DNA from 3 places in the Rhizobium sp. P2_G2 genome. Region 1 is predicted to be linked to each of the others. Evidence: predicted binding sites of a transcription regulator. Region 1 holds the regulator's gene; each other region holds the start of a gene.
What was found. Region 1 encodes PhoB, which activates phosphate uptake and scavenging genes when phosphate is short. Its sites were predicted from a motif close to TGTCATNNANCTGTCAT; they were not measured.
Positions count from the first base shown of each region.

Region 1 (7,333 bases):
AGCCACCCCCATGCCTTCCTTGCAGGAATTCTCGCCCGCGCGCGCTTTCAAAAATCGCGCGCGCACCCCCGGAGGGGGTCTCGGCTGTCACACACACCTGTCTTTTGGCTCCGCCAGAGGTTGCGGCCCAGCGAGGTCTTTGAACCGCGCACGGCCGCAGGCGGGCTCAATGAGGGCAGGTGTGGCAAGAAAAGAAAATTGATGCTTATAATCATCGCAAGTGATGGGGGTTGGAAAGGATGCGAATAATGGCGCAGCGGATTGCAATGTTTAACCACAAGGGAGGGGTAGGAAAAACCGTTGACACCTTCCACCTAGGCTGGAAACTGACAGAGTACGACTATAAGGTTCTTCTCGTGGACGGGGACTCGCAGGTCAACTTGACCGCCCTGGCATTAGGCCCGGATCGCTTCTACGATTATTACGAAGACGAAAATACACGCTTATGCAATGTGAAAGACGGAGTATCGCCAGTATTCGAAGGCAAGCCGACAACGATCGAGGCATTCGATTGTCCAACCGCTACAAAAAATAGCAGCCTTTTCATCTTGCCTGGCCATGCCGACCTAGCCAAATACGAAGGACAGCTAAGTCTGGCTCAAGAGACTGCCGGAACTCTCTCAGTTCTCAAGAATCTTCCGGGAAGCTTAAGTGCCCTAATCAGTAGAATAGAGGACAGGCACGGCATAGACTTTACGATAATTGATTTGAACCCTGGCCTTGGCGCAATAAATCAGAACTTCTTTCTGGCGTGTGATGCGTTTGTGGTTCCTACAAATCCAGATCCATTTTCACTGATGGGTATTTCAACACTCGGCGAACATTTAACACGGTGGGTAAACTGGAAGCGTGCGAACTCGGACAAATTCGCCGACAGCGATTACCCGCTTACCGACAGCACTCCCAAGTTTCTTGGGACCATCAACGCTCGATTTAACAAACATGCCAGCAAGGCGGCACGCAAGTTCGACGAACGCATCAAGGCGATCGACGCCAAGGTAACTGACACGCTAGTTCCTATTCTCAGGAAGGCAGGGATGCTCTTCAAAGACGATTGCTATGAAGATGTCTACGAGATCTGGAAGGCAGAATTGAAGGGTGAGGAGGACGGCATATACGCGCTGGCGCGATTGCCAGATTTTCAATCATTGGTACACAGCGCGACAAATAGCGAGCTTCCAGTCTTCGCCGTCACAGAGCGTGACTTAAAAGACGACGGCCTAGGCGGAAATGTACTGACGCAAGCTCTAACTAATGCCAGTGATTTTGACCGAATCTTCGATGCAATCGCTGATAAGATCGTGAACCTTCTCGATGCCAAGTGCAGCTAAGGCAAGTTTCGACCTCAATCTTGCCGAGTGTAGAGAGGCGATAACCATCTACAATCATTTGAAAGGTCAGGGCTATACGGCCGGTTTCGGCCTGCGTTTCGTTTGGATCGCGGCGGTATCCGCATTCGAACACTACATCACTGAACTCGTTATCGAAGAAACTACCAAGCGATTTGCCAATGGCCATGCTCAGACCGACAAGTTGCAAAACGAAAAGATACCGCTTTCCAGCGCCACTCAATTCGTGTCGCAGAATGCGGTTCAAGCCGTGGTTGTCTTTCATCACTCGATCACCCAGGCTGTGCGAATGAAGAGCTTTCAAGGTGCGGATGGCGTTGCTGATGGCTTGTCGTATTTTTGGACGGAACCCAACAAGTGGACAGCGATCGCGCAGGCCGTCGGTCTGCCAAAAAAGGACGCCAGAGCGAAGTTGAACAACATTACCGCGCGGCGGCACCTGATTGCACACAATGCGGACATGGACTTGACCACAGGAGCGAGAACGCCTGCGGAGCTTGCTGACGCACAGGAAGTCATCAGGTACTTGGTGGCTCTTGTGGAGGCAATTGAGAGGATTGCGGTCTGATAGGCCGTGTCGCCTTTCGGGAGCGACATATGGTTTTCCAGACGCATTCGTCGCCCTTACCAGTGATGTTGCCGACTTGGACTTTGTGTGACGCAATTCGTGTTGGCGAGCCCATGGCTGCGGACACGGCCTGAAATGCCTGCGGCATCAGGTCGTGGTGGTCGAGTCTCCAAATATCTGTGAATAAGTTTGCTTCCTCTAAATCAAGAGGCGTGCCGATTTTGTGCCGACACATTCGAGTTTGTCGAGCGCGCCCTAAGGACACAACTTGATAAAAGTATTTAAAAACAGATAGTTAAGTGGTGCCGCTTCCCGGAATCGAACCGAGGACCCCATCATTACGAATGATGTGCTCTACCGACTGAGCTAAAGCGGCAAATCCAATGCACCGGTTGGACCGGCTCGGATATTCCGGAGGGGCTGATAAAGGCAAAAGCTCACGATTGCAAGTCGGAATGACGCCATTTCCGCATTTTTGCGCGATCGGGCCAGCCTGCGGCAAGCTCCGCCGGGAAACGCGGTCGTGTTCGGCGGATCAGCCGCAGATGCGAGCCTTAGCGGCGTGGTATTCGGCTTCGAGGCGGGTGATCAGCGTCTCGACCGGTTCGATCGCCTTGACGGCGGCGATGCCCTGGCCGGAGCCCCAGATGTCCTTCCAGGCTTTCGGGCCGGATGTGGCTTTTTCGAAATCCATCTTTGTGGGATCGGCTTCGGGCAGGTTGGCCGGGTCGAGGCCGGCGGCTTCGATCGAGCCCTTGAGGTAATTGCCGTGGATGCCGGTGAAATAGCTGGAATAGACGACGTCTTCGGCGCGGCTGGCGACAATCATCTGCTTGTAGGCGTCGGTGGCGCGGGCTTCGGGCGTGGCGATGAAGGGGGTGCCGATATAGGCCAGGTCGGCGCCCATGGCGCGGGCGGCGAGGATGGCGCCGCCATTGGCGATGGCGCCGGAGAGCAGCAGCGGGCCGTCGAACCACTCGCGGATTTCCTGCACCAGGGCGAAGGGCGAGAGCCGGCCGGCATGGCCGCCGGCGCCGGCGGCTACGGCGATCAGGCCGTCGGCGCCCTTGCGGATCGCGGAATTGGCGTGGCGGTTGTTGATCACGTCATGCAGCACCACACCGCCATAGGAATGGATGGCGGCATTGACCTCGGGCACGGCGCCGAGCGAGGAGATGACGATCGGCACCTTGTATTTGACGCAGAGGCCGAGATCGTGCTCCAGCCGCTTGTTGGTGGCATGGACGATCTGGTTGACGGCGAAGGGGGCGGCCCGGCGGCCCTCGCCCTTGGCATTGTGGGCGGCGAGCGCCTCGGTGATTTCGGCCAGCCATTCGTCGAGCTGGCTTTCCGGCCGCGCATTGAGCGCCGGAAACGAGCCGACAATGCCGGCCTTGCACTGGGCGATCACCAGTTCCGGATGCGAGATGATGAACATGGGTGCGGCGACCAGCGGCAGCCTGAGATCGTCGCGGAGAATGGCGGGGAGCATGATAAGGTCCGGAATGCGCTAAGTTGGCGGCAGCCTATCCCTGGAAAGATGGTTTGTTCAACCTTGTATTTTCGTCGCGTGCGTCAGACCGCCATTTTTTGGCTGCAAAGCCGATATTAGCGGGGGAGGCATTCGGCTCGGAACTTGAAAAGGTGCTGGCGAATGATTACCCAAGGGTCATAATGAGAATGTCCCGCGTATCGAGGTATTTTAAAGCGTGAGTGGACTGGAACAGGCGATCCGCAACGCTCTGGACAGGGCCGAAAGGTCCAATCCGGAAATACGCGCGCGTATCTATCAGTCGGCGCGCAATGCACTCGATGCCGGCCTGCGCAAGCAGGACATCCACGACATGACGGTGATCGAGCGGCAGCGGCAGCGGCTGGAATTCACCATCCGCGCGATCGAGGACGAAGAACTCGAAAAGCTGCGCATGTCGGCGCGGCTCGACAAGATTTTCATCGAGAACACGCCGTTCGAGCCGCCGGAGGCGGTGCCTGAGCCCGATATCGCGCCGCCGGCGCCGGAGCGGTTCGTCGATGCGCCGCCGTCGGCCTGGCCTGAGCCGGCTCAGCCTTCACGGCGCGAGCCGCCGATTGTCGAGCCGGTGCGCCAGGCGGCGCAGCCGGTCACGCCCATGGCGGAGCCGGTCGTGGCGCGCGCGATACCGCCGGAGATCGAGGAAGACGGCGCGTTTTCCGATTTTTCGGCCACCCGCGATGAGCGCGCACCGTCCAAAGCCGGCGCAAGAACGCGGCGGGTCGAACCGGTGATCGACGCACCTTTGGTCGCCGAAGCGCGCGGCAAGGGACGGGCGCAAAATATCCGGCATGAGGAAGAGGATCCGGCCTGGGCCGAGCCTTCGACGCCGGAAGGGCGCAAGGTGGCGCCGCAGAAGCGTGCCGCGCGACGCCGGCGCGGCTCCTGGATCGTGTCGCTGTTCGTCTATTGCGTGCTGCTGGGCGTCATCGGCTTCGGTGCCTGGTGGGCCTATGCGACCGGCATGATCGGTGCGGCCATGCATGGCGGCGGCGATTTCGATTTCATCCCCAAGCAATTGCAGAGCGAGGATTTCGATCCGAAGGTGCCGCTGAAAACCCCGCTCGATCCGCTGCGCGGCTTTTCCGGCGATTGGGTGAGCGTGCTCAAGCCCGGCGACACCAGTGCGGTCAAGCCGGCGTCGCAGGCCAAGGTCAGCGACGTCACCGACAGCGACGGCAAGGCGATCATGATCATCTCGAATGCGCCGGACCAGGATGGCGAAGTGCGGATCGAGGTGCCGGCCGATGTGCTGAAGAATCTTGCGGGCAAGACCTCGACGCTGGCTGTGACGCTACGCGCCGATGGCGACAAACCGTCGCAGATCTATATCCAATGCGCCTTCGCCAGCCTCGGCGATTGCGGGCGGCATCGGTTCACGATCTCCAATGAGCGGGTGGATGAGCTGATCCAGGTGAAGTTTGATGGCAAGCAGGCGCCGAACGAGCCGGGGTTTGTGATCATCAACAGTGATCTGACTGGGCAGGGGCGGGCGATCCGGCTTTATGGGATCAGGATTGGGCCGGGGGCTTGAGCTGAAAGCAATGGCGCCTGGCGCCACCCCCCTCTGTCCTGCCGGACATCTCCCCCTCAAGGGGGGAGATTGGATGGGGCGCTCTTGCTGCCCCAAATTCCCATCGTGAATTCACTCTTCGTTGGCGATGTGGAGCGGTGAGCAAGCCTCTTGCCAATCTCCCCCCTTGAGGGGGAGATGTCCGGCAGGACAGAGGGGGGTGAACCGCAAACGCCAACGAAGCGAACGGCCAATCACACTTCCATCGCATACCCCGCACCGCGCACGGTGCGGATCACATCCGGCATGTTCGACAGATTGAGCGCCTTGCGCAACCGCCCGACATGGACGTCGACGGTGCGTTCGTCGACATAGATGTCGTGGCCCCAGACGCCGTCGAGCAGTTGCGAGCGGGAGAACACCCGGCCCGGCGACGACATGAAGAATTCCAGCAGCTTGAATTCCGTCGGTCCGAGGCGGATTTCGCGGGAGCGGCGGTGGACGCGGTAGGTTTCGCGGTCGAGCTCGACATCGCCGCATTTGAGGATCGAGGAAATGGCGTTGGGCCGCACCCGGCGCAGCATGGCCTTGATGCGGGCCATCAGTTCCGGGGTCGAGAACGGTTTGACGACATAGTCGTCGGCGCCGGTCGACAGGCCGCGGACGCGCTCGCTTTCCTCGCCGCGGGCGGTGAGCATGATCACCGGCAGGCGCTCGGTTTCGGGGCGCATCCTGAGCCGACGGCACAATTCGATGCCGGACACGCCGGGCAGCATCCAGTCGAGCAGCAACAGGTCCGGGACGCGCTCCTGCAGGCGGATATCCGCCTCGTCGCCGCGCGGGATCACCTCGACGTCATATCCCTCTGCTTCGAGGTTGTAGCTGAGCAGCGTGCCCAGCGCTTCCTCGTCTTCCACAACCATAATTCTCGGCTGCATGGTACTCTGCTCCGTCGGCAATCACGCCTGGCGCGTGCCCCGCGCCCAGGCGGCTGCGATTGTTACTACCGGCATAGTCTCGTCCGATGCCGGCGCTGATGATCGGCGGCCAGGGACGCCATTGGCGGCAGCTGGCCGAAATGCGCAATCGGCATCACTGGCCCGGCTGCACCACGGAAGCCGTATTGTCTTCCTTGACGCGTTCGCCGGTCGGCTGTTCGCCCGTCTTCATGTAGTAGATGGTTTCCGCGATATTGGTCGCATGGTCGCCGATGCGCTCGATGTTCTTGGCGCAGAACAGGAGATGCGTGCAGGGCGTGATGTTGCGCGGGTCTTCCATCATGTAGGTGAGCATTTCGCGGAACAGCGAGGTATAGACGGCGTCGATCTCGCCATCGCGCTGGCGGATCACCTCGGCCTTTTCCGCCGAGCGGGTGGCATAGACGTCGAGCACGTCCTTGAGCTGGGTCAGCGCCAGTTCGGAGAGATGTTCGATGCCGCGGGCGAGCGGCCGCGGAATGCCGGTGGTCTGCACGGCAATGACGCGCTTGGCGTTGGATTTGCCGAGATCGCCGACGCGTTCGAGATCGGCGGCGATGCGGATCGAACCGACGATCTCGCGCAGGTCCGACGCCACCGGCTGGCGCTTGGCGATCATCAGGATGGCGCTGTCGCCGATATCGCGCTCGGTCTGGTCCATGATCACGTCTTCCGAGATCACGCGCTGCGCCAGCGCCGAGTCCGACGTGACCAGCGCCTTGACCGAGTCGGAAACCATCTGCTCGGCCATGCCGCCCATTTCGGCGATGCGGCGGGAAAGGTTGGCCAGCTCCTCGTCAAAGGCGGAATAGATGTGTGCGGTCATCAATAGTCCTCCAACCGGCGGGCGGCCGGCGCGGTTTTGGATCGGCCGAAGCGGCCCCTATGTCCTGGGCCGCCGGTTATCCGGGTTGGCAAGGAACATAGGGTCGGCCAAGTTTTCATTAGCCGCTTTACGCCAGGGTTTTATGTCAAAGTCACGAAAGATTTATGACAGACTAAAGTGCTGAAAAGTCAATCCTTTCGGTCGAGCCGGAGGGATTGCTGCGTTTTTGTCAGAAGCGCACGGTGAATGTGCTGCCGCGGCCGAGTTCCGATCGGATGAGCAGGCGGGCGCGGTGCCGCGTCAGGATGTGCTTGACGATTGCCAATCCGAGGCCGGTGCCCTTCTTCGAGCGACTGCTCTCGACATTGACGCGATAGAAGCGTTCGGTCAGGCGCGGGACCTGGTCTTCGGGAATGCCGGGACCGTAGTCGATGACACTGACCTCGATCGGCTGGCGCGGCTTTTCGATCAGCGTCACGTCGACGATCTTGCCCTCCTGGCCGTATTTGCAGGCGTTCTCGATCAGGTTCTCGAACACCTGGGTCAGCTCGTCGCGATCGCCGCTGACA
Region 1 covers NZ_JBFUFF010000002.1:33,815-41,147, forward strand. The annotation lists gene AC1D06_RS02475 (ParA family protein) at 249-1,331, shown strand; gene AC1D06_RS02480 (HEPN domain-containing protein) at 1,315-1,917, shown strand; tRNA gene AC1D06_RS02485 (tRNA-Thr) at 2,218-2,293, opposite strand; gene AC1D06_RS02490 (NAD(P)H-dependent flavin oxidoreductase) at 2,453-3,409, opposite strand; gene AC1D06_RS02495 (hypothetical protein) at 3,627-4,982, shown strand; gene phoB (phosphate regulon transcriptional regulator PhoB) at 5,216-5,899, opposite strand; gene phoU (phosphate signaling complex protein PhoU) at 6,054-6,767, opposite strand; gene phoR (phosphate regulon sensor histidine kinase PhoR) at 6,994-7,333, opposite strand, start outside.

Region 2 (7,333 bases), on a different contig from region 1:
GGCCTGCGGGTGGCGTTCCACCCGCAGGCCGTTTCGCGTATGCGAAATGATCAGCCCTTGATGATCGAACGGCCGGCGTAATAAGCGGCCGAGCCGAGTTCCTGCTCGATTCGGATCAACTGGTTGTACTTGGCAGTGCGGTCGGAGCGCGACAGCGAGCCGGTCTTGATCTGGCCGCAGTTGGTGGCGACGGCGAGGTCGGCGATGGTCGAGTCCTCGGTTTCGCCCGAACGATGCGACATGACAGCGGTATAGGCCGCCTTGTGTGCCATCTCGACGGCTTCGAGCGTCTCGGTCAGCGAACCGATCTGGTTGACCTTGACGAGGATCGAATTGGCGACACCCTGCTTGATGCCGTCCTTGAGGCGCTTGGTATTGGTGACGAACAGGTCGTCGCCGACGAGCTGGCACTTTTTGCCGCAGAGGTCGGTCAGCATCTTCCAGCCCTCCCAATCATCCTCGGCCATGCCGTCTTCGACAGAAATGATCGGGTAGCGGCCGACGAGGTCAGCGAGATATTGCGCCATCTCGGCGGAATCGCGCACCTTGCCCTCGCCTTCCATATTGTATTTGCCGTCCTTGAAATATTCAGTGGAGGCGCAGTCGAGGCCGAGATAGATGTCTTCGCCCGGACGATAGCCGGCCTTCTCGATCGACTTCATGATGAAGTCCAGCGCTTCCGGCGGGGAATTGAGGTTGGGAGCAAAACCGCCTTCGTCGCCGACATTGGTATTGTGGCCGCCGGCATGCAGCTCCTTCTTCAGCGTGTGGAAGACTTCCGAACCCATGCGCACGGCGTCGCGTAGCGTCTCGGCGCCAACCGGCAGGATCATGAATTCCTGGAAGTCGATCGGATTGTCGGCATGCGCGCCGCCATTGATGATGTTCATCATCGGCACCGGCAGCGTGCGGGCGCTGGCGCCGCCGACATAGCGATAAAGCGGCAGGCCGGAGGAGATCGCGGCGGCCTTGGCGACAGCCAGCGAAATGCCGAGAATGGCATTGGCGCCGAGGCGGCTTTTGTTGGGCGTGCCGTCGAGCTCGATCATGGCGCGGTCGATATCGATCTGGTCCTCGGCATCCATGCCGGTAATAGCGTCGAAGAGCTCGCCATTGACGGCATCGACCGCCTTTTCGACACCCTTGCCGAGATAGCGCTTGCCGCCGTCGCGCAGTTCGACCGCCTCATGCGCGCCGGTCGAGGCGCCCGACGGGACTGCGGCGCGGCCGAGGCTGCCGTCTTCGAGCAGCACATCGACCTCGACGGTCGGGTTGCCACGGCTGTCGAGAATTTCCCGGCCCAAAATATCAACGATTGCGGTCATGATCCTATCCCTTGCTGTTGGCGGATTCTGGCGGTTCCCGCACTCATTAGCCCGTCTGTGCGAAATTTCAATGGTGGGGCGGAATTTCGCGGATTCAAAAGTTCAGCCGCGACTTAAAACGATTTGAGTGTCGCTGTGCGCGAGAAAACAGACCGTGCAAGCAAGTATTAACTATATCGTGGTGAATTATCACACAATTACTTAATTGATTTTGGTCTGGCCACGTTCGCCAGGGTTCAGATCGATTTGTTTGCCCTGAGGAGGTCAGCATGGCATTCACCATCGCCCGTAGTCTTGTCGTGTTTGGCATTGCCGTTTCAGCCGGACTTTTCGTGTCTATCGGCTTGCAGCAGAGTGCGCTGGAACGGCTGAAGGTCAATGGGCCGGTCTATGAGCAGGTAGTTTACGGCAAGGACTTGATTGCCGATATACTGCCGCCGCCGCTGTTTGTGGTCGAATCCTACATGCTGTCCTTCGAGGCCGCGAAATTCCCGGAACTCACCGAAGCCAATCTTGCCAAGATTGCCAATCTGAAGAGCCAATATGACGATCGCCGCGCCTACTGGCAAAGCACACGGCTGCCACAATAGCTGAAGGACGAGCTCGAACATGATGTGGTCGCCAAGGGCGATGTCTTCTGGAAAGTGATGGACAGCAAGATCATCCCTGCACTGAAAGCCAAGGATGAGGACAAGGCGCACGATGCGATAGAGCAATTGCGCGTCGCCTTCCATACGCATCAGGATGCGGTCGAAAAGCTGGTCGAGAATTCCAACGCTTTCCTCGAAGGCGAGGAGAAAAACGCGGGCTCCGAAATCGTCACCTGGACGATCTATGCCGGCGCGGCAGGCTTGGGCTCGTTCGCGCTGCTGCTTGCGGGACTCTACCTGTTGCGCCGCCGCGTGATCGTGCCGGTCGCGGCGATGACGGCCTATATGGGCGAACTGGCCGCCGGTGATTTCACCGCCGAGGTACCCTACGCGGACCGTTCCGACGAAATCGGCGCGATGTCCAAGGCGGTCGCGGTGTTCCGCGATACCGCGCGTGAACGGCAGGAGGCGCGCCACCGCGACGAGGCGGCCAAGGATGCCGAGAGCGAACGCGAGCGCCGCACTACGGCCGAGAAGGCTGCGGAAGAGCGCATGCGCGAGGCGGTGATCCACGCTTTGCGCGGCGGGCTTGACCAATTGTCGCGCGGCAATCTCGGCTACCGCATCGAACAGGCGTTCGCAGCCAATTACGAAACCCTCAGGGCCGAATTCAACGCCAGCCTCGAAGCGCTGTCGCACTCGCTGGATGAGATCGCCGCGACAAGTGGCCGCGTACGACTGGCCTCGGCCAGCATTACCGAAGCCAATGAAAACCTCGCCCGCCGGACCGAGCAGCAGGCGGCGACGATCGAAGAGACAGCCGCCGCCCTCGACCAGATGAACACCACGGCGAAGAACGCATCCGACCGCGCCCGGCGGGCCAATGATATGATGGCCGAGGCACGCGCCGGTGCCGAGCATTCGGCCATCGTCGTACGCGAGGCGATCTCCGCCATGGAGAAGATCGAAAGCTCGTCGAGCGAGATCGGCCAGATCATCAACGTCATCGATGAGATCGCCTTCCAGACCAACCTCCTGGCGCTGAACGCCGGTGTCGAGGCGGCGCGCGCCGGCGAAGCCGGCAAGGGTTTTGCCGTTGTGGCGCAGGAAGTCCGGGAACTTGCCTCGCGCTCCGCCAAAGCTGCCAAGGAGATCAAGACATTGATCTCGGCGTCATCAGCGCAAGTGGCCAACGGCGTGTCGCTGGTCAACCGCACCGGCAGCGCGCTCACGGACATCGAAGCACAGGTCGGCAAGGTGACGGGGCTGATCGGCGAGATCGTCGCGGCATCCAGCGATCAGGCCTCCGCGATCGGCGAGATCAATCTATCGGTCAATACGCTCGACCAAGCGACGCAGCAGAATACGGCCATGGCCGCCGAGACGACGACCGCCTGCCGCGCGCTTGGCGGTGAAACGCAGGCGCTCGAGGCTGTGATTGGCCGTTTCCATCTCGATCACGTCACCGGGCAGAGACAGAACAAGGCCGCGTGACCAGCGACCCGGTCCCGCGGCCTTGCATAATTCTTCGCCGGCGAAATAATCTCTGCTCAGGCCGCCTTGGCGATGCGGTCGAAAGAGATCAGCTTCTCGAGCAGCATCGGCATATCCTTGAGATAGACCATGTTGGGACCATCCGATGGCGCGTTGTCCGGATCCTCGTGCGTTTCCATGAATACGCCGGCGACGCCCACGGCCACCGCCGCACGCGCCAGCACCGGCACCATCGCGCGGTCACCACCGGTAGACGCGCCCTGCCCGCCCGGCTGCTGCACCGAATGTGTCGCGTCAAAAATCACCGGCGCGCCCATAGCCGCCATGATCGGTAGAGAGCGCATGTCGGAGACAAGCGTGTTGTAGCCGAAGGACGCGCCGCGCTCGCAGAGCAGCACATTCGGATTGCCGCTCTCGTTGAGCTTGGCGAGCACGTTCTTCATGTCCCAAGGTGCGAGGAACTGCCCCTTCTTGACGTTGACGACGCGGCCGGTCTTGGCGGCGGCGATCAGGAGATCGGTCTGGCGCGACAGGAAGGCGGGGATCTGCAGGATATCGATCACCGGGGCCACCTCGGCGCATTGCTCCTCGGTATGAATGTCGGTCAGCACCGGAAAGCCGAATTCCTTCTTCAGGTCGGCGAAGACTTCCAGCGATTTTTCGAGGCCGATGCCGCGCTTGCCGGAGAGCGAAGTGCGATTGGCTTTGTCGAAAGAGGATTTGTAGACCAGGCCGATGCCGAGTTTGTGGCACAGTTCGGAAAGCGTGCCGGCGATCATGAAGGCGTGTTCGCGGCTTTCCATCTGGCAGGGGCCGGCAATCAGCGACAGGCTACCGGTATTGGTAAAGGTCACCTTGTGCCGGCCTTCGCCGACCACGACGGTTGCATTGGTATTTGTCATCATCTTACTCCCAGAAACCCATCAGAATGCCCTGCCCCGGTTCGGCGGGCACGAGCAGCATGCCGTTATGTCTCATCGTGGTGACACCATTGGCAATCAGCAGCGCCTCCGTCTGTGCCAGGCTCTCGACGGAGAAGACGATCGCCCGGCCGCGAAGGCCGCGCTCCGCCAGCATGTCGATGCGCAGATAGTCGCGTGCGCCAGCCCTGTCCAGCACCTGGATTTCGGCATTGCGCGAAGCAATATCGATACCGCCCCGGCTACGCTCCATCGCCGGCTGGCCGATCACCTCTTCGAGGAACGGCGCGAACTCGACGGGCTCATGTTCCGTCAGGATCACCGACTTGATGCCAGTCACGCCATTGGCATGCGCTTCGAGCGCTGAGCGATCTGCCGGCGGCACATTGATGCGCTGGCAGGTGAAGGCATGGAATTCCGGCGCCCTGAGATCGGCGGCAAAGGAGAGCTTGAAAGTCGCTGTGATCTCATTGCCGTCTGGAAACTTCATCTGCCGCGAGAATTGCAACTGTTCACCGGCCGAGATGCCGGCAGCGCGGAAGGCTGCGTCGTCACCATCGCCATCGTCGGATCCCATGACGATTCCCGACAGGCCTTCCGGACCATTGCGGAAGCGGAAGGCCGCGTTGCGGGCGACGAACTGGTTGCCGGCCTTGATCGCGGCAGCGCACTCCTCTTCGCTGGCGACGCCGAGCGGCTCCAGATAGGACTTGTCCTTGAAGAAGACGCAGGCATTTTCGGTGCCGAACGGATGGCGGGCGTCCGCTGCGACGGTAAATCCGAGGCGCGTCAGGCGCGCGCGAGCGGTGCGGATATCGGTGACAGGCAGGACGAGATGGTCGAGCGGGCGTGGCTGCATGGGAGCTCCCTGAAAAGGATGGTGCCCTTTTGCATGTTTAGGGGTGGCGGATCAAGGGCGTGATGGTCAGCAGTCTTGGCGGGCCCCTTCGAGGCTTTCCGGCTATGCCGAAAAAGCACCCCAGGGTGAGGGCCCATATGTGGCAGCGCAGGTGCCGCAATCTACCCCTTGCTGCAAGTGCGCTTGCGGCACCGCGAGCGCCCAATCTCCCCTCACCGTGAGGCGCCTCATGACGCGAAGCGGAATGGGACCTCGAAAGGCCCTACCCCAAATATTATGAGAAAGAACACCACACGCTTGCGCCCCGGCGCATCTTGACGCATGCACATCCAGTCATTGCGAGCCACAACATTTCTGTCATCTTCGGCGCGTAGTCAGGATTTCCTTCCGCATTCAAGACGAGGAGATGACAATGCAATCGATCCTGGACCTTCCCTCTACCCGCCGCTCCCTGCTCACCGGCATCGCAGCCACTTCGGCGCTCGTCATGCTGCATCCCTTCGCCGCCCGTGCCGCCGCCAACCAAGCACATCTTCGAATCATGGAAACGACCGACATCCACGTCGCCGTCTATCCCTATGATTACTACGCCGACGCGCCGGACGACAAATCCGGCCTTGCCCGCACGGCGACGATCATCGACAAGATCCGCGCCGAGGCCGGTAATTCCATGCTGATCGACAATGGCGACTTCCTGCAGGGCAATCCGCTGGGGGACTATATCGCCTATCAGCGCGGCATGAAGGATGGCGACCTGCATCCCGTCATCAAGGCGATGAACGTGCTCGGCTATGAATGCGGCACGCTCGGCAACCACGAATTCAACTATGGCCTCGACTTCATGTTCAAGGTCATGCAGGGCGCCAACTTCCCTTACGTCTGCGCCAACCTCACCAAGGGTCAACTGGCGAGCGACCCGCGCAAGGATGACCTCTACCTGAAACCCTACCGGATCGTCGAAAAGACGATCAAGGATGGCGCCGGCGTCGAAGGCAAGGTCAGGATCGGTTTTATCGGCTTCGTGCCGCCGCAGATCATGATCTGGGATTCGAAGAACCTTGAGGGCAAGGCCCAGACGCGCGACATCGTCGAAGCTGCCAAAGCCTGGGTCCCGGTCATGAAGGAAGACGGCGCCGATCTCATCGTCGCGCTCTCCCATTCGGGCATCGATGGCGCCAAGCCGGACGAACGCATGGAAAATGCCTCGCTCTACCTCGCTGGTGTCGAGGGCATCGATGCGGTGTTCACCGGCCACCAGCATCTGGTCTTCCCCGGCCCCAAAACTTGGGATGGCATTGCCGGCGCTGATCCGAAGAAAGGCATGCTGATGGGCAAGCCGGCGGTCATGGCCGGCTTCTGGGGCTCGCATATGGGCCTGATCGACCTGCTGCTCGAAAAGGACGGCAAGAGCTGGAAGATTGTCGATTTCACCGCCGAAGCGCGGCCGATCTATCATCGCGACGGCAAGAAGGTGGTCGTCGATGTCGGCGACGACAAGCGCATCATCGATGCGATCAAGACCGAACATGAGGCGACGCTTGCCTATATCCGCAAGCCGGTCGGCAAGACCTCGGCACCGCTTTATTCCTATTTCGCCCTGGTCGCCGATGACCCGTCGGTGCAGATCGTCAGCGAGGCGCAGCTCTGGTATCTCAAGGACATCCTGAAGTCGTCGCAGTACAAGGACCTGCCGATGCTCTCGGCAGCGGCGCCGTTCAAATGCGGTGGCCGCGGCGGCGCTGAATACTATACCAACGTGCCGGCCGGTAATATCGCCATCAAGAATGCCTCCGACCTCTATCTCTATCCCAATACGCTGCGCGGCGTGCTGATCACCGGCGCCGAGGTCAAGAACTGGCTGGAAATGTCGGCCGGCATCTTCAACCAGGTCAAGCCGGGCTCCAAGGATGTAGCGCTGATCAACCTCGATTTCCCGTCCTATAATTATGACGTGATCGACGGTGTCACCTATCAGATCGACCTGTCGCAGCCGCCGAAATATGATCATGACGGCAAGCTGATCAATCCGGATTCGAGCCGCATACAGAACCTTCAATACAAGGGCAAGCCGATCGATCCCGCGCAAAAATTCATCGTCGCCACCAACAACTACCGCGCCGGCGGCGGCGGCAATTTCCCCGACAT
Region 2 covers NZ_JBFUFF010000005.1:57,591-64,923, reverse strand. The annotation lists gene eno (phosphopyruvate hydratase) at 51-1,325, opposite strand; partial or broken gene AC1D06_RS06180 (methyl-accepting chemotaxis protein) at 1,595-3,409, shown strand; gene kdsA (3-deoxy-8-phosphooctulonate synthase) at 3,466-4,314, opposite strand; gene AC1D06_RS06170 (VOC family protein) at 4,316-5,188, opposite strand; gene AC1D06_RS06165 (bifunctional 2',3'-cyclic-nucleotide 2'-phosphodiesterase/3'-nucleotidase) at 5,601-7,333, shown strand, end outside.
Region 2: AC1D06_RS06165 (bifunctional 2',3'-cyclic-nucleotide 2'-phosphodiesterase/3'-nucleotidase) is a predicted target of PhoB. The motif match lies at 5,584-5,600, and genes of this name have one in related genera.

Region 3 (7,333 bases), on a different contig from region 1:
CCGACGCTGCACCGCCTGGGCATCCAGGCCTTCGAACCGATGTTGGTCGAAGGCAAGGCGATCCAGCTGCATCCGCTCGTCTGCACCGCCTTCAACGCCGACTTCGACGGCGACCAGATGGCCGTGCACGTGCCGCTGAGCCTCGAAGCCCAGCTCGAAGCCCGCGTGCTGATGATGTCGACCAACAACATCCTGCATCCGGCGAACGGCGCACCGATCATCGTGCCGTCGCAGGACATGGTGCTTGGTCTCTATTATCTCTCGATCGTCGCTCAGAACGAGCCGGGCGAGGGCATGGTGTTCTCCGATCTCGGCGAACTGCAGCATGCGCTCGAAACCAAGGTCGTCACGCTGCACACCAAGATCAAGGGTCGCTTCAAGACCATCGATGCCGAAGGCAAGCCGGTTTCGAAGATCTATGAGACGACGCCGGGCCGCATGATCATCGGCGAACTGCTGCCGAAGAACGTCAACGTTCCCTTCGAGACCTGCAACCAGGAAATGACCAAGAAGAACATCTCCAAGATGATCGACACGGTCTACCGTCATTGCGGCCAGAAGGACACGGTGATCTTCTGCGACCGCATCATGCAGCTTGGCTTTGCCCATGCATGCCGCGCCGGCATTTCGTTCGGCAAGGACGACATGGTCATCCCGAAGGACAAGTACACGATCGTCGACGAGACCGAAAACCTCGTCAAGGAATACGAGCAGCAGTACAATGACGGTCTGATCACCCAGGGCGAAAAGTACAACAAGGTTGTCGACGCCTGGGGCAAGGCGACTGAAAAGGTCGCCGAAAAGATGATGGAGCGTCTGAAGGCTGTCGAATTCCGCGAGGATGGTCGCCAGAAGCAGATGAACTCGATCTATATGATGAGCCACTCGGGTGCCCGCGGTTCGCCGAAGCAGATGTCGCAGCTCGGCGGCATGCGCGGCCTGATGGCCAAGCCGGATGGCTCGATCATCGAAACGCCGATCACGTCGAACTTCAAGGAAGGTCTGACCGTCAACGAGTACTTCAACTCGACCCACGGCGCCCGCAAGGGTCTGGCCGACACCGCGCTGAAGACTGCGAACTCGGGCTACCTGACGCGTCGTCTCGTCGACGTGGCGCAGGATTGCATCGTCACGCATGTCGATTGCGGCACCCAGTCTGGTCTGACCATGACGGCAATCGTCGACGCCGGTCAGGTCGTGGCCTCGATCGGCCAGCGCATTCTCGGCCGCACGGCCCTGGATGACATCGACAACCCGGTCACCGGCGAGCGTATCGTCGATGCCGGCAAGATGATCGATGAAGCCAATGTCGTCACGATCGAAAAGGCTGGTATCCAGTCCGTCCGCATCCGTTCGGCACTGACCTGCGAAATCCGCACCGGCGTCTGCGGCGTCTGCTACGGCCGCGACCTTGCACGCGGTACCCCCGTCAATATCGGCGAAGCTGTGGGCGTCATTGCCGCGCAGTCGATCGGCGAGCCGGGCACGCAGCTCACCATGCGTACCTTCCACCTGGGCGGTACGGCAACGGTGGTCGACCAGTCGTTCCTGGAAGCGTCCTATGAAGGCACGATCCAGATCAAGAACCGCAATGTGCTGCGCAACTCCGACGGCAACCTGGTTGCCATGGGCCGCAACATTTCGGTGACGATCCTGGACGAACGTGGTGTGGAACGTTCCTCGCAGCGCGTCGCCTACGGCTCGCGCCTGCATGTGGACGAAGGCGACAAGGTCAGGCGCGGCCAGCGCCTTGCGGAATGGGATCCCTATACCCGTCCGATGCTGACCGAAGTCAGCGGCCGGATCGAGTTCGAAGATGTCGTCGACGGTCTGTCGGTGACGGAATCGACCGACGAAAGCACGGGTATCACCAAGCGCCAGGTCATCGACTGGCGTTCGACCCCGCGTGGTTCCGACCTGAAGCCCGCCATCGTGCTGAAGGATGACAACGGCCATATCCTGAAGCTCAGCCGTGGTGGCGACGCCCGCTACTTCCTGTCCGTCGAGGCCATTCTTTCGGTCGAGCCGGGCCAGAAGGTCAGCCAGGGTGACGTGCTCGCCCGTTCGCCGATGGAAAGCGCCAAGACCAAGGACATCACCGGTGGTCTGCCGCGCGTCGCGGAACTGTTCGAAGCCCGCCGTCCGAAGGATCATGCGATCATCGCCGAAATCGATGGTACGATCCGCCTCGGCCGCGACTACAAGAACAAGCGTCGCGTCATCATCGAGCCGGCGGAAGACGGTGTCGAGCCGGTCGAATACCTGATCCCGAAGGGCAAGCCTTTCCATCTGCAGGAAGGCGACTTCATCGAGAAGGGCGACTACATTCTCGACGGCAACCCGGCACCGCATGACATTCTGGCGATCAAGGGCGTGGAGGCTCTGGCTTCCTACCTGGTCAACGAAATCCAGGAAGTCTACCGTCTGCAGGGCGTGTTGATCAACGACAAGCACATCGAGGTGATCGTTCGCCAGATGCTGCAGAAGGTCGAGATCACCGAGCAGGGCGATTCCGGCTATATCACGGGCGACAATGTCGACCGGATCGAGCTGGAAGAGGTCAACGAACGCCTGGTCGAGGAAGGCAAGAAGCCCGCTTATGGCGAGCCGGTTCTTCTCGGCATCACCAAGGCGTCGCTGCAGACGCCGTCCTTCATCTCCGCCGCTTCCTTCCAGGAAACGACGAAGGTGCTGACGGAAGCTGCGATTGCCGGCAAGCGCGACACGCTGCAGGGTCTCAAGGAAAACGTCATCGTCGGTCGTCTGATCCCGGCCGGTACGGGCGGTACCATGACCCAGATCCGCCGGATCGCCATGGCCCGCGACGACATGATCCTCGAAGAGCGCAAGCGCGGTTCGGGCGCTTCGGATGCTACCCCGATGCTGCAGAACCTGAACTCGGAAGAGCAGGCTCCGGCCGCAGAGTAAGCGAACGACAATCTAGAATAATGGAAGCCGCCGAGAGCAATTTCGGCGGCTTTTTCTTTTTGGTGGCTTCGACGTACTTTGTTCACGAAATCCAACCTCGTATAGCGCTTGCGTCAGCAGGTCTAATTGTTAACGAAATCTTTCGGTCTATTATAACAGCGCGATCGGGGTCGCCGTTGGTACAATGGGCGGGAGGTTGAGATGGCAGTGTTCAAATTCGGCGATGCGTTGCCGCAATTCACGCAGTTACAGGATGTCTATGACGATGCGAGCCTGGAGCTCAAGTCGCACTCGGCGACGCAGGTCGTCTATGAAGACAAGAATGGCGACACCGTCACGCTGACGGGCAGCGGCCTCAAGACAAAAGGCAACACCGTCACCGCAGGCTCCATCAAGTCCGTCACGTTCGACAACGCCGATGACGGCACTTTGCTTTCGGTCACGGGCGGAGATTACATTGCCAAGACCGTGGCGAGCGCGCTGGCGAGTGATCCAAGCATATTCAATTTCCTGAGCGCGCTTTCCGCTGGCAACGACAAAATCTACGGCAGCAACACCGTCATAGACACGATGAGCGTTGGCACCGATCATGGAAACGATACGATCACCTTCGGCAGGATGGGCGGATTCGCCAGTGGTTCGGAAGGCAACGATACATTCAAGGGCGGTGCCGGATTCGACACGGTTAGCTACGAGGATACCTATTTCTTCTCCGACGCGAAACATGGAATTACCGCGAACCTCGCAACCGGTGTGATCACGGACAGTTGGGGCGGCAAGGACAAGCTGACCGGCAGTATCGAAGAACTGCGCGGATCTATTTTCAATGACAAGATGACCGGCGGCAGTGCGGACGAATCCTTCATGGGCCTGAAGGGCAAGGATGTCATCGACGGAGGCGCCGGCGAGAATACCGCGCGCTATGACCGCGACGCAGTCTATGGCGCAGATGCCGGCATCAATGCCCGGCTCGACAAGGGCTATATCATTGATGGCTTCGGCGACAAGGACACGGTCAAGAACATCCAGGATGTCGACGGCACGGCGAAAAATGACGCCTTCGTCGGCGATGGCTCAGTTAACGAGTTCCATGGTTTGGCCGGCAAGGACAGCTATAATGGGGGTGGCGGCGTTGATGTGGTGAGTTTCTACTGGTCCACCAATATCGGCGAGCATGGCGTCAATGTCGATATGACGAAGTCCGGCGGCCAGATCATCGACGATGGATTTGGCAATACGGAAACGACGAAGAGCATCGAGGCGATCGCCGGCTCAGCCTTCGATGACACGATCAAGCTGGGCTCTGCCGACGGCTGGGCCGCGGGCAATTCGGGCGACGATACGCTGGTTGCGGGTACGGGCGTGCAGCAGTTCTATGGCGGCACCGGTGCAGACACGTTCGTCTTCAACAATGCCCAGGCGATTGGTACCGAGCAGGGACACCGAGATTACATCGCCGATTTCTCCCAAGCCCAAGACGACAAGATCGATTTCAGCGGCATTGGCGGATTGCAGTTCAAGGGAGAGGGCGGTACGGCCGCCCAAGGGGAAGTGCATTTCACGATCGTGAATACGCAGCAGGGTGAATACACCATAGTTTACGGTGATGTCGACGGGCAGACTGGGGCGGACTTCGATCTCGTACTGAAGGGCGCTATTACACTGACTGCCAACGATTTCATCCTGTCCTGAAATATTTGCGGAAGGTGCCCTGCAACACAATGCTGCGGCGGCGCCTTGCGCAGGAATTCGTGCAGTTTGACGAGATCGTCGCCTCGCATGAACGAGTGGCAAGAAAGCCGCCGGCGTGCGTCGGCGGCTTCGAGCAACAGACGACGGTTTTAGTTCAGGCCGAGCGTCTTGCGCAGTTCTTCCTTGGCGGCGTCATATTCTGCCTTGTAGTCAGGATGCGTCATGATCGTGGCAGCGATTACGGTGCCGGCAATGCGCCCGGCCTCGATGTCGGACCGATAGTGGATGCCGCCGATTTCGCGGTTATGGGCATATTCCCAAGCGCGGTCCATGATCGCCGCCTTCTTTTCCGGCACCATTTCGGCGAGGACGATGCCCATCAGCGTGCCGACCGTTGCATGGCCGGACGGATAGGAGCCCGACTTCGACAGTTTTACCACCGGCTTTACAAYCTCGGGATAGAGCAGATGCGGGCGAGGACGCTTCCAGACATCCTTGGCCGGATCGACCACTGCGCCTTCGGTAGCGGCGACGCGATCGAAGAAGGCCGCGAATTTCGGCAGGTTCTCCTTGGTGAACTTCGGATTGTCGATGACGTCGGAGAATCTCCAGATGTCTTCTTCCGCGTCGGCGATGGCGCGCTCTTCCATCGCCTTGGTGCGCGTGACTTGGATAGTGAGCAATTCGCCAATCTCTTCCTTGGTCAGCTCGGAATCATTGGCCGGCGGCGGCGCGAGCAACTGGGTGAGATCGATTTCCCGATTATCGGCGAAGGGCTTGGCATCTTCGGCGAAGACGGGCGAGACGAGGCCGAAGGCGATAATGCCGGCGGCAAGGATTTTGGTGATGTTGGCCATGGAGAGCTCCCTTGGAAGGCGGACCGCTGTTCCTACCAAGTGATTGTTTGAGCTCCATGACAATGGTGTGATGCGGCCGAAGAAAATCGATAATCTCTCTGCGACCGCATGGCGCATGATACCAGCAAACGCGACGATTGACGGATCAGGCCCTCAATTGAAGCGGATGATCGAGATCTCTCCTTCGAGAGCGCCCTGATAGGCCGACAGATGCGGCTCCTCGTCCGGTTCGCCCATCAGCGTGCCGATCTGGTCGAGGTCCGCCTCGTGGAAACCTTCTTCGGAGAGGGCATTGAGGGCATCGCGGACGGCGGTGTCGTCATCGGGAGCGCGCAGCAGAATATGAATGTCGATGCCTTCGCCGTCTGCGTCCGCATAGGCCTTGCCGATGATGATGAAGACGAAACCGTGCCGCGGCTCGTTGTCGTTGACGGGTTCTTCCATGACTGATTCTCCTGTGGAATGCGGGCAGGGCAGATGGAAAACCGTGGCCGGCAGGACTCGACTGCGACTCTCTATAGAATCGAAATGGTACAAACGCTTAAAGCGCCCGCTCATTTCCCCGCAAGATAAGGACTCACGCTGTCTGAGACAATGAAATATTGTCTTTTTCGTCCGCCGCTTCTGGAATATGATGACATTGACGCCCAAATTAGTGCCGCAGGACGCCATGCAAGCCGCGCAAGGCGGGCATTCCAGGGTTTTGACGACAAAATCTTGTCCGGGGCCTTGACGTAACGGGGGAATGGCTTTATTTCCCGCGCCATCAGAGCCGATGTGGGGCTGGCTGGTTCGGGACGACGCGTCCTGGAGTTCGCCCCAAACAAGGTTCGTCATAGCACGTTGAAACACGATCGCTGCACGCATGATGCTCTTAACGGGCATCCTCTGTTTGATTCGGGTCATCTGCCACGTCAGGCGGATCGATCCGGTTTTGCGTATGATCGTTCATGTGCTCTGTGCCGGCAACGGCAAGAACATGCTCCGCAAGGAGTGAGGAAAACAGTTTTAAGGATGGTTTCATGCCTACCGTAAACCAGCTGATCCGCAAGCCGCGTCAGGCACAGGTCAAGCGCAACAAGGTTCCTGCCCTGCAGGAGAACCCGCAGAAGCGTGGTGTGTGCACCCGCGTCTACACGACCACTCCGAAGAAGCCGAACTCGGCTCTGCGTAAGGTCGCGAAGATCCGTCTGGTCAATCAGTTCGAAGTCATCGGCTATATCCCCGGTGAAGGCCATAACCTGCAGGAACATTCCGTGGTCATGATCCGCGGCGGCCGCGTCAAGGACCTTCCGGGCGTGCGTTACCACATCATCCGCGGCGTTCTCGATACCCAGGGTGTCAAGAACCGCAAGCAGCGCCGCTCGAAGTACGGCGCGAAGCGTCCGAAGTAAGAATTGCTCCAGTTGAGAGACGAGAAATATGTCCCGACGTCATAAAGCAGAAAAGCGCGAGATCAATCCGGACCCGAAGTTCGGCGATTTGATCGTCACGAAGTTCATGAACGCCATCATGTATGATGGCAAGAAGTCTGTCGCTGAAACGATCGTTTACAGCGCCTTCGACGCTGCCCAGAGCAAGGCCAAAGCTGAGCCGATCGGCCTCTTCCATACTGCGCTCGACAATATCGCGCCGCATGTCGAAGTCCGTTCGCGCCGCGTTGGTGGTGCAACCTACCAGGTTCCGGTCGACGTCCGTCCGGAGCGCCGCCAGGCGCTGGCTATCCGCTGGCTGATCACTGCCGCCCGCAAGCGCAACGAGACCACCATGGTCGACCGCCTTTGCGGCGAAATCCTCGACGCTGCCAACAATCGTGGCTCTGCCGTCAAGAAGCGCGAAGACACGCATAAGATGGC
Region 3 covers NZ_JBFUFF010000045.1:2,319-9,651, reverse strand. The annotation lists gene rpoC (DNA-directed RNA polymerase subunit beta') at 1-2,928, shown strand, start outside; gene AC1D06_RS25445 (calcium-binding protein) at 3,130-4,620, shown strand; gene AC1D06_RS25440 (acid phosphatase) at 4,770-5,477, opposite strand; gene AC1D06_RS25435 (transcriptional regulator) at 5,631-5,921, opposite strand; gene rpsL (30S ribosomal protein S12) at 6,500-6,871, shown strand; gene rpsG (30S ribosomal protein S7) at 6,900-7,333, shown strand, end outside.
Region 3: AC1D06_RS25440 (acid phosphatase) is a predicted target of PhoB. The motif match lies at 5,534-5,550, and genes of this name have one in related genera.